DNA from 2 places in the Sphingomonas sp. GM_Shp_2 genome. Region 2 is predicted to be linked to the other one. Evidence: riboswitches for the same ligand, from Rfam matches in the RefSeq annotation. Region 2 holds a riboswitch; the other holds the start of a gene.

Region 1 (4,467 bases), on a different contig from region 2:
CGCAAACACCGCCTTCACCCCGGCCTCGACCTGATCCCCGCGCGCATTGCCGAACGCCACCTGCCCCGTGCCGACCGTCGTCAACGTCCCCAACGGATCGACCCCCGTCGCAAATTGCGCATAGAGCGACACTGTGGACACCGGTTGCCACACCGTACCCACACGCCACGTCGTGTTGCGAAACGTCCGGTCGAACACGAAGGTGTCGGCACGGTCGCCGCCCGGATAGGCGATCGCCCAGCGCCGCACGCGATCCTCTTCATGGCGCAGGCCGCCAATGATCGACACGCCGCCCCCCAGCGTCACCCGGTCCTCCGCAAAGACGGCGAATGCCTCCGTTCTTGTGCGGTAGCGGGGTGCGATCCCCTGCGTGTCGAGGAACAGGCCGGGGTTGAAGGCGAAGGGATCGATCGTGTCGCCCTGTGGGTCCGACCCGAAGTTGTTCGCATGCGTGAACTTTACCAGATTGGCGTCGACCCCGATCACCAGGGCATTGCCGATCGCATCCGAGATCGGGGTCTTCAGCGTCATGCTGGCCTGATCGCCCCATTGCGTCTGATCGTGGCGGATGCCGAAATTGTCGCCGCGGCGGATCGTACCCGCGACCCAGCGATAGCTTTCCAGATTGCGCCAGAACCGGTCGCTGGTCAGCCGATAGGCGATGTTGGAGAAGTGCAGCGTCTCGCTTGGCATCCAGTCGACCTGCAGCGTCGCGCGATCGTCGCGAAAGTGCATCCGGGCGTCGGCGACATTGTAGTTGGTCGTGCGGTTGCGCGCATCCAGCCGACCGTCGATCAGCGGCGTGCCGAAATAGGCCATGGGACGCTGATCACCGTGATCGCCGCGCAGCGTGATCGCCAGCGTCGATGCAGGCGTCCAGCGCAGCGTGCCGGACAGCGCGAGGCTGCGCGAGCGGCCGCGATCGACATAGCCGTCCGAGCGCCACCAGCTGCCATCGACGCGGTAGGCGAGCGCTTCGTCGATCGGCCCGCCGATCCCGCCCGCGGCGCGAACGCTGTTTTGCGCACCATAGCCGACCTCGCCCTCGAACCCGGTTCTTGTCGCATCGGGCTGGCGCATGACGACGTTCACCGCGCCGCCCAGCGCCCCCTGTCCGTACAGCACGGACGCCGGACCGCTCAGCACATCGATCCGCTCGACCATCCACGGATCGGTGGGAAAGGTGATCGTGCCCGCAGCCGGGAACAGCCGGACGCCGTCGATCAGTTGCAGCACCGATCCCTGGCCCGAAAAGCCGCGCGCAGCGAGCGCGGTGCCGCCATTGCCCGGATCGGCAACGCTGGTGATGCCGGGTGCGCGCGTCTGCGCCTCGACGATCGACCGGTCACCGCGGGCACGGACCGTATCGCCATCGATGCTGGCGATGCTGGCCGGTGTTTCCAGCGGCGTCAGGTTCAGCCTGCTGGCGGTTGCGTTGGGCGTGGCGAGACCGGTCCTGTCCTCGTGCCCGATCACGAGAATAGCAGTTGTATCGACCTGTTCGGGTTCGGCGACCTGTGCCGTAGCAGGTGCTGCGACGATGACGAGCAGCGCCCCTGAGCGTGCGCGCGAAGTGATGAGTGACATGGCCCGTATCTTTCCGGCGTCTGACGCACACCGGCGGGGGCCTTCCGCACGCGCGGCAACGACCATGCCCACCGGACGCCTCCGGCAGCGAACACACCCGTCCATGCGGCCCCTGCCGCACTGTTGGCGTCGCTCGTCGGATAGACACCGTGCCTCGGCCATCCCCTGGACCAGGCAAGAGCGACCAGACGCCGGCAGGTCTCCTGGCTCACGGGTCGTCGCTTGAGACGCAGCCTTCCCAGGTCACCCCAGTGGCTTCGCCGGACGTGAAGGCCCGGCGCATGCGCCTCTCGCTCGCCGCTTACAGTTGCAGGGACAGCCCCGGATTTCGGCGACCGCTCGCCTTCACCGGATTCCCTTTTAATCCCCCTTCCGGGGGAACCGACGCGATCATGACGGAGCCGAAACCCCGTCCCGGCCGGTGATATGGCGGCAGGCAGCGGATCACAAGATCGCACTGCGCAGATTTCAGTCGATAGCCCAACCGCTTACGCAGGCGAGCCGAGAGGCGATGCGCGTACACTCCCCCGCTCAGGCGCAGGGCCGCCCCCCCTCCTTGTTGCCGGACAGCGTGTAGTTGCTGGTCCATGTGCCCGGCGCCGCGTTCGCGTCGCAGGCGTCGACGGAGCCGGTGCGCGGCGTGGCACCTTCGATCTTCACGCGGTAGGGGAAACGGGTGCCCTTTACCGGTTGACCGTTTTCCTGCCAGCCGAGCGTCTCATAGGCATAGGGCGTGGCGGTGACCGCAAGATAGAGCTTCGTGCCGGATGGCGGGGTCAACATCGTCGTGCCGCTCCCCTGCCCCTCGGCGATACCCAGCGGTGCGTAATGGGGCGTGCCGTTCGGCTCGACCGCGACGATCGAGAAGCGCCAGGCGGCGCGGTTGGCGGTGGTGGCGCCGGTCAGGGTCACCTTCACCTGCCGGCCATCGCCGGTGAGCGGGACGATATGGGTCCCCCATTGCAGCAAGGCGCGCTGCGACGGGGGATCGTAGAGCGTCGCGTCCCCGCCTGCGACCGGAACCAGCGGCGTAGTGAAATGCGCCAGCCAGCTGGTCGTGCGCGTCGGGCGCAACTGGTCGAGCATCGTCCGCTGGTTGAGGAAGTCCATCGCCACCAGCCGCGCACCGTACCAGCCCGCATCGTCGGCGAACGAGGCAAAGCCGTTCGGATAGACGCCCGCGTCCTGCGCCAGCCGGACAAAGGCGGGCAGATAATCCTCCTGCGTGGCGCCATTCGCATCGCGACGGTTGCGAAGCCAGGTGCCGAACACCAGCGCGCGGGTGGCATCCCGCTCGTACAGATAGGTCATGATCGGATGCGCGCCGTAGCGCGCGACCGAGAAGAGGAAGCCGTTTTCCAGCTGGTTCAGGTAATCGCCGCTGGCCGCGTTGAAGACGGGATTGACGGTAAAGGCGTTCCACTCCGCGCCGGTTTCCCAGATCATCCCGGCATCGCCCTTGTCGCGAAAACCACCAGTGTAGAACTGGATCATGTGGCCGAATTCATGGACCAGCACGTTCGAGCCCTTGGCGACGCCCCAGGCGGAAATCCCCATCGTCTCTGCGGCACTGGCCCCGCAGCCTTCCAGATCATCGCCGTCCCGGATCGGCCGGCCGGTGCCACACAGGAAGATATCGAGCTTCTGCCGATCGGTGCCATCGGCAAAGGGCATCGGCGCTTCCAGCACGTCGCGATTGATCAGCCACTGCTTCTCCAGCCACTCGCCGGTTTCGCGAACCACCTGCTCCATCGACCGGCCCTGCTGCGCGATCGTCCGGTAGAACTCGCCCGCGGTGTTCGTGCCGTACCAGATGGAAAAATGCTGGGTGGTATGAAGCGCCAGCTTTCCGCCCTGCACCAGTTCGGGTGAGGTCATGCCCGGGCGATAGTTGATGCGGTAGCTCGCCGGATCGGCCACCGACGCCCGCGCGGCGACCTCGCGGTCGATCAGCGTGCGATCGGCATCGGAGAAGGATTCCCCGCGGAACTGGCGCCGGCAGCCATCCTCCCATTCCAGCACGACGGTGCGGCGTGCCTCTCCATAATCTTCGCCATACGCCTGAACCAGGCGTGCCGGGAATGGCGCACCGCTGGCGGTGCCCGGTGCCGCCTCGGGACGTTCGGCCTCTGCCGTGGATCGTGGCGTCCACGTCCTTAACGCCGCCCGCCCCCAGGGATAGCGGGTCGACCGGCTCTGGCATCCCAGTGCCGCGGCTGATTGCGGCACGTTGGTGACCGGGGGTGCGGCGACGGTCGGCGTGGTGGGGGCAGCCGGTTCGGCATCCTCCTGACCGCAGGCGCCAAGCGACACGGACCATGTCGCTGCCAAAAGGATCACCGAACGCTTCACCCATACTCTCCCGCCTGAACCGCAAGGGTCCATCATAGAAGAGTGAGCTTCACACGGCACCATTATTGATTATGGCGGCGCGCCATCGCCTTCTTATGAAAGTTCATTGCAGCATTATCTTTGCATGACAGGTACTTATGCACGGTTCTCGGCAATCATGCTCTTGGTCGCGCCGGATGATGCCTGCATGTGCCTGGAGTGGGCACGCCGAAAGTCTTGGCGAACGTGAGGGAATCGGTCGCCATCGGCCAGTTTCTTCGAGGCGGCCGATGCCGGCGGGTGTCCCGGCAAACCCGATCCGGTTCGCATCGCGCTTGCAATCCCGGCTGGATTTGCAACGTTCGCCGATCGCCAAGGCTTTGGGAAAGAAGACAATGATCGACAAGAATACGTCCCCAAGCCGGCGGACATGGCTGGGCGGGGCCGCGGCCAGCGCAGGGCTGCTCGCCTTGCCGGGCCGGGCGTTCGCGCGCCGCATCGCCGCCAGCGACCGGGTGAACGTGGCGGTGATCGGCGCCGGGGGCATGG
Region 2 (4,467 bases):
CCGCGCGCCAGCAGGTCGCGGGCGCTCACCGGGTCCAGCCGCCGGCCGTCGGGGTTGGCGGGGCTCGCAAGAATGGTCAGGTCGTGGCCGCCCTGCCCCAGCGCCTCCCAAGCGATCGGCACCGCCGCCGGCCACGCCGCCCGGTGCCCGCCATAGCCCGGCACCACCACCGCCGGACGCTCCCCCGGCATCAGCAGCGCCAGCAGCCGCATCGCCAGGTCCGTCCCCGGCACCGCCACCACCGCGCGCGCGCCGGGCACCCCGAACGCGCGCGCCGCCGCCGCCTCCAACGCCGCCACCGCCCCGCTCTCCGGCAGGCGCGCCAGCCCGGTCTCCCCCACCGGATAGGCCCGCGGCGCGATCCCCGTCGACAGGTCGATCCAGTCCTCGCCCCCGAACACGGCCCGAGCCTCCGCCACCCGGCCGCCATGCACGTAGAACGGTGCCAGATCCCCCGCGCCGATCATCGCCTCAATACGCCACCCGCACGCCCACAAACCCCGCCCGCCCCTGCTGACCGTAATCGAGCACCGTTTGGTAGCGTTCGTCGAACAGGTTCTCGATCCGGCCATAGACGGCCAGATTGCCCGTCACCGGCATCGATGCGCGCAGGTCGACCAGCGTGTACCCATCGAGCCGGCGAACATTGGCCGCATCGTTGAAGCTGTCGCCGATGCTCGTCACCGTCGCCCCCGTCTCCAATCCGAACGCCCAGCGGTAATCGGCATTCACCGTCACGCTGTGATCCGGCCGCTGCGCCAGCCGCCGCCCGAAACCGGCGGTGCCGGTCGAGCGATCCTCGGCATCCAGATAGGTGTAGGCCGCACTCAGCCGCAACGCCTCGACCGGCACCAGCGCCAGGGTGAACTCCAGCCCCTGTGACCGCGCCCGCGCGACATTGTCATAGGTACCGAACGGCCGCCCCGCACAGATGCCGGAAAGCGGCGCCGCGCACGATACGAAGGTGATCAGGTCGCGCGAGGTGCGGTGGAACCATGTCGCGCTCGCCTCGATCGCACCGTCCAGCGCGCGCTGCGTGATGCCCGCGTCCCAGCCCTTCGACCGTTCGGGATCGAGCAGCGCGTTGCCATATTCGCTCTGCAACTGGTACAGCGTCGGCGCCTTGAACCCTTCCGAATAGCTGCCCCGGAACAGCGTATTGCCGCCATTGGGCGACCAGACGCCGCTGGCCGATACCGTGGTCGTGCCGCCGAACACGTTATGGTCGTCATGGCGCACGCCGCCCGTCACGGTCAGCCCTGCGACGGGCGTCACCGCCAACTGGCCATAGACGCTGAACAGCCGCGCCCGTCCGCGCGTTTCCGGCCCGCCAAAGCTCGTGGTGGTGAACCGCGTCACCTCCCGCTCCGCGCCGAACGTGCCCTGCACCGCGTCGCTCAGGTCGAGCAGCCCCTGATATTCGATGCGCTCGTTGCGGCCATTGCCGCGAAACGTCTCGGTCGGCACCCCGTCCGGATCGATGTTGCGCCGCCGCGTCTGCGTATAGGCATAGCCCAGCCGGTTGCGCAGCCGCCCGTCGAACAGCGCCAGGTTTGCGCCGCCATAGCCGACGAACTGCTTCGACGTGCCATATTCGCGCGTATCGCCAAAGGTGAAGGCGGGTGCCGGAAAGCCGTCAATCTCCGTCCGGCCATCCGAATAGAAGCCGCGCAGGTCCAGCGACAGGTTGGTGGCAACGTCCACCGTCACGCTGCCATTGGCGCCGTAGTTGCGATATCCGTCGCGCTCGGTCCCGCCGGCAAAGGCGGACAGGCCGTCGCTGGTGAAATACCCGCCGCCAAGGCTCGCCGCGACCGGCCCCGCCTTGCCCGACACATTGGCGAACACCTGCCCCGTATCACGCCAGCCCCCTTCCGCGCGCGCGTTGACCGACAGCGCCTCGGTCGGCTGCCGCGTGATCAGGTTCACCACACCGCCGATCGCCTGGCTGCCCCACAGCACCGACTGCGCACCCCGCAGCACCTCGATCCGCGCGATATTCCCCACCAGAAGTCCGCCGAAGTTGAACCCGCCGCCGGGCGCCGACGGATCGTTCAGCTTGATGCCGTCGATCAGTGCCACCGTCTGGTCGGTTTCCGCACCGCGGATGCTGACCCCGGTCTGCGTGCCGATCCCGCCGTTGCGCGCGATGGTCACGCCGGGCGTCTGGCGCAGCAGGTCGGCCACCGCCACCGACTGGCGCCGCGTGATCTCTGCGGTGTCCAGCACGCTTATCGCCTGGCCTACCCGGTCGATCGGCTGCGCGGCGCGGTTGGCCGTCACCACGATGCGGTCGTCGGCGCCCTGCACCTGTTCCAGTCCGGCATTGGACTGCGCGCTCTGGCCCCAGGCCGGCAGCGCGGCGAGCAGCACCGGTGCCGCCAATAGATATCGAATCGTCACAGCTCTTGTTTCCCCCTTCGCGTTCGCAACCGGGGGCACGCGCACGGGCGGCGCCGAACAAGCCCCGCTGCACCCACGCCCCCAAAGACGTCGTCACGCGAGGATCATTCCTCGATCGCCCGGCACACCCCGTCCGCGCGAAGGACAGACCGCGACAGGCAGGTCTCCTGGCTCCCGGGTCAGCGCCGCGCCCGGCCTTCCCGGATCAACTCCAGTGGCATGGGGATGGGCGAGGCTCGCCGGTCACAGTTGCGGGGGCAGCTTCGGATCACGACGGCCCGGTCCGGGCGTCGCTTCCGAATTCCCTTTTCATCCCGTCTCCGGGAACCTGTCACGCTTGCGCCCTTAGGCGGGGGCGGGCACGGGGGCAAGATGGCGACGACGTTGTTCCTCGGGGGTGCCCGCTCGGGCAAGAGCCGGCTGGCCCAGACCGCGGCGGAGCGCTTCGCCGCGCCGCTGATCTACTGCGCGACGGGCCAGGCGTTCGACGACGAGATGGCGGAGCGCATCGCCCGGCACCGTGCCGATCGCGACGGGCGCTGGACGACGATCGACTGCCCGGTCGCGCTGCCCGCGGCGATCCGCGAGGCCGTGGGCGGTGCGATCCTGGTCGATTGCCTGACCCTGTGGCTGACCAATGTCATGCTCGGCGGTCACGACGTCGCTGCCGCCCGCGCCGACCTGCTCGCCGCGATCGGCGTGGCGCGCGCGCCGCTGTTCCTCGTCTCCAACGAGGTGGGGCTCGGCCTCGTCCCCGAAACCCCGCTCGGCCGCGCCTTTCGCGACGAGGCGGGCCGGCTCAACCAGGCGGTGGCCGCGGTGGTGGAGCGCACCTATTTCGTCGTCGCCGGTCTGGCGCTGCGCCTGCAGCCGTCCGATATTTGACGTGCGCGACCCCGCCCGCAAAAGAAGATCATGCCCACCGACAAACGCACCACCGGACGACCCACCCGCGAACAGGCGCAGCAGATCAACGACCTGGTCCTCACCGGCGCGCGCGAGGCCTTTTGCTGCCGGGGCATCGACGGCACCTCGATGGAGGAGATCGCCGCTGCCGTCGGCGTCAGCAAGCACACCATCTATCGCCGCTATCCCGGCAAGATGGCGCTGCTCGACGCGGTGGTGACGCGCGACCTTGAGCGACTGGCCGAGGCGTTCGTCGAGGGCGACGGCGCGGAAAACCCCCTCGCCGCGCTGAAGCGCGCCTCACGCCATTTCTTCGGCTTCTGCCTGTCGCCCGACAATGTCCGCTTCATGGCCTTTCTCACCTCGGAGGCCGCCTATTCGGAGGAGCTGCGCACCCGCTTCGCCGCGTGGAACCGGATCATGTCCGCGCCCATGCTCGACCGCATCCGCCACGCGCAAGCCGCCGGCCTGCTCCGCCAGGCCGATCCGACCTGCCTCTACCATCTGCTCGGCGACCTGCTCGACGGGCCGACCCGGCGCCTGCAATTCGGCCTGCCCGATCCCTTTTGCGGCCTTTCGCCGGATGCATTTTTCGAGGAACGCTGGCGCGTCTTCCTGCGCGACGCCGCGATCTGAAGGAACGCCGGCCCACGCCGCCGCGTTCGCGCCCGCATGGCCGACGACTTCCTGATCTTCCGTCCCGACGATGTCGACCTCGCACGCTCGCCGCTGCGTCGCGGGATCGCCGAGCCGACCTATGTGCTGGGCGCATTCAATCCCGGCATGGCGCGATTGCCGAACGGCAACCTGCTGCTAATGGTCCGCATCGCAGAGGCATTGGCGCAGCCGGTGGTGGACGGCCATGTCCGCGCCATCCGCTGGACGACCGGCGGCTATGTGCTCGACCGCTACCCCCTTGCCGGCGTCGACATGACCGACCCGCGCCAGTTCGCGCTGAAGGGCCATGCCCACCGCATGCTGGCGCTCACCTCGCTGTCCTGGCTGCTGCCGGTCGAACTCACCCCCGATGGCGAGCGCATCGTCGCGGTCCATTACGACAAGGCGATCGAGCCCGCCGCCCCCTATCAGGATTACGGGGTCGAGGATGCCCGGATCAGCCGCATCGCCGACCGCTGGTACATGACCACCTGTTCGGTC

What was found. Region 2 has a riboswitch for cobalamin ahead of OXR08_RS09600 (TonB-dependent receptor). Riboswitches for the same ligand answer to the same signal wherever they lie in the genome.
Region 1: another riboswitch for cobalamin. It lies ahead of OXR08_RS02590 (TonB-dependent receptor); the one in region 2 lies ahead of OXR08_RS09600 (TonB-dependent receptor).

Annotation. Positions count from the first base shown of each region.
Region 1 is NZ_JALNUQ010000004.1:109,714-114,180, forward strand. Features, by position in the region: gene OXR08_RS02590 (TonB-dependent receptor) at 1-1,587, opposite strand, end outside; cobalamin riboswitch at 1,763-1,988, opposite strand; gene OXR08_RS02595 (DUF6055 domain-containing protein) at 2,119-3,939, opposite strand; gene OXR08_RS02600 (Gfo/Idh/MocA family oxidoreductase) at 4,314-4,467, shown strand, end outside.
Region 2 is NZ_JALNUQ010000022.1:12,507-16,973, reverse strand. Features, by position in the region: gene OXR08_RS09605 (aminotransferase class I/II-fold pyridoxal phosphate-dependent enzyme) at 1-467, opposite strand, end outside; gene OXR08_RS09600 (TonB-dependent receptor) at 472-2,403, opposite strand; cobalamin riboswitch at 2,543-2,750, opposite strand; gene cobU (bifunctional adenosylcobinamide kinase/adenosylcobinamide-phosphate guanylyltransferase) at 2,776-3,288, shown strand; gene OXR08_RS09590 (TetR/AcrR family transcriptional regulator) at 3,319-3,945, shown strand; gene OXR08_RS09585 (glycosidase) at 3,982-4,467, shown strand, end outside.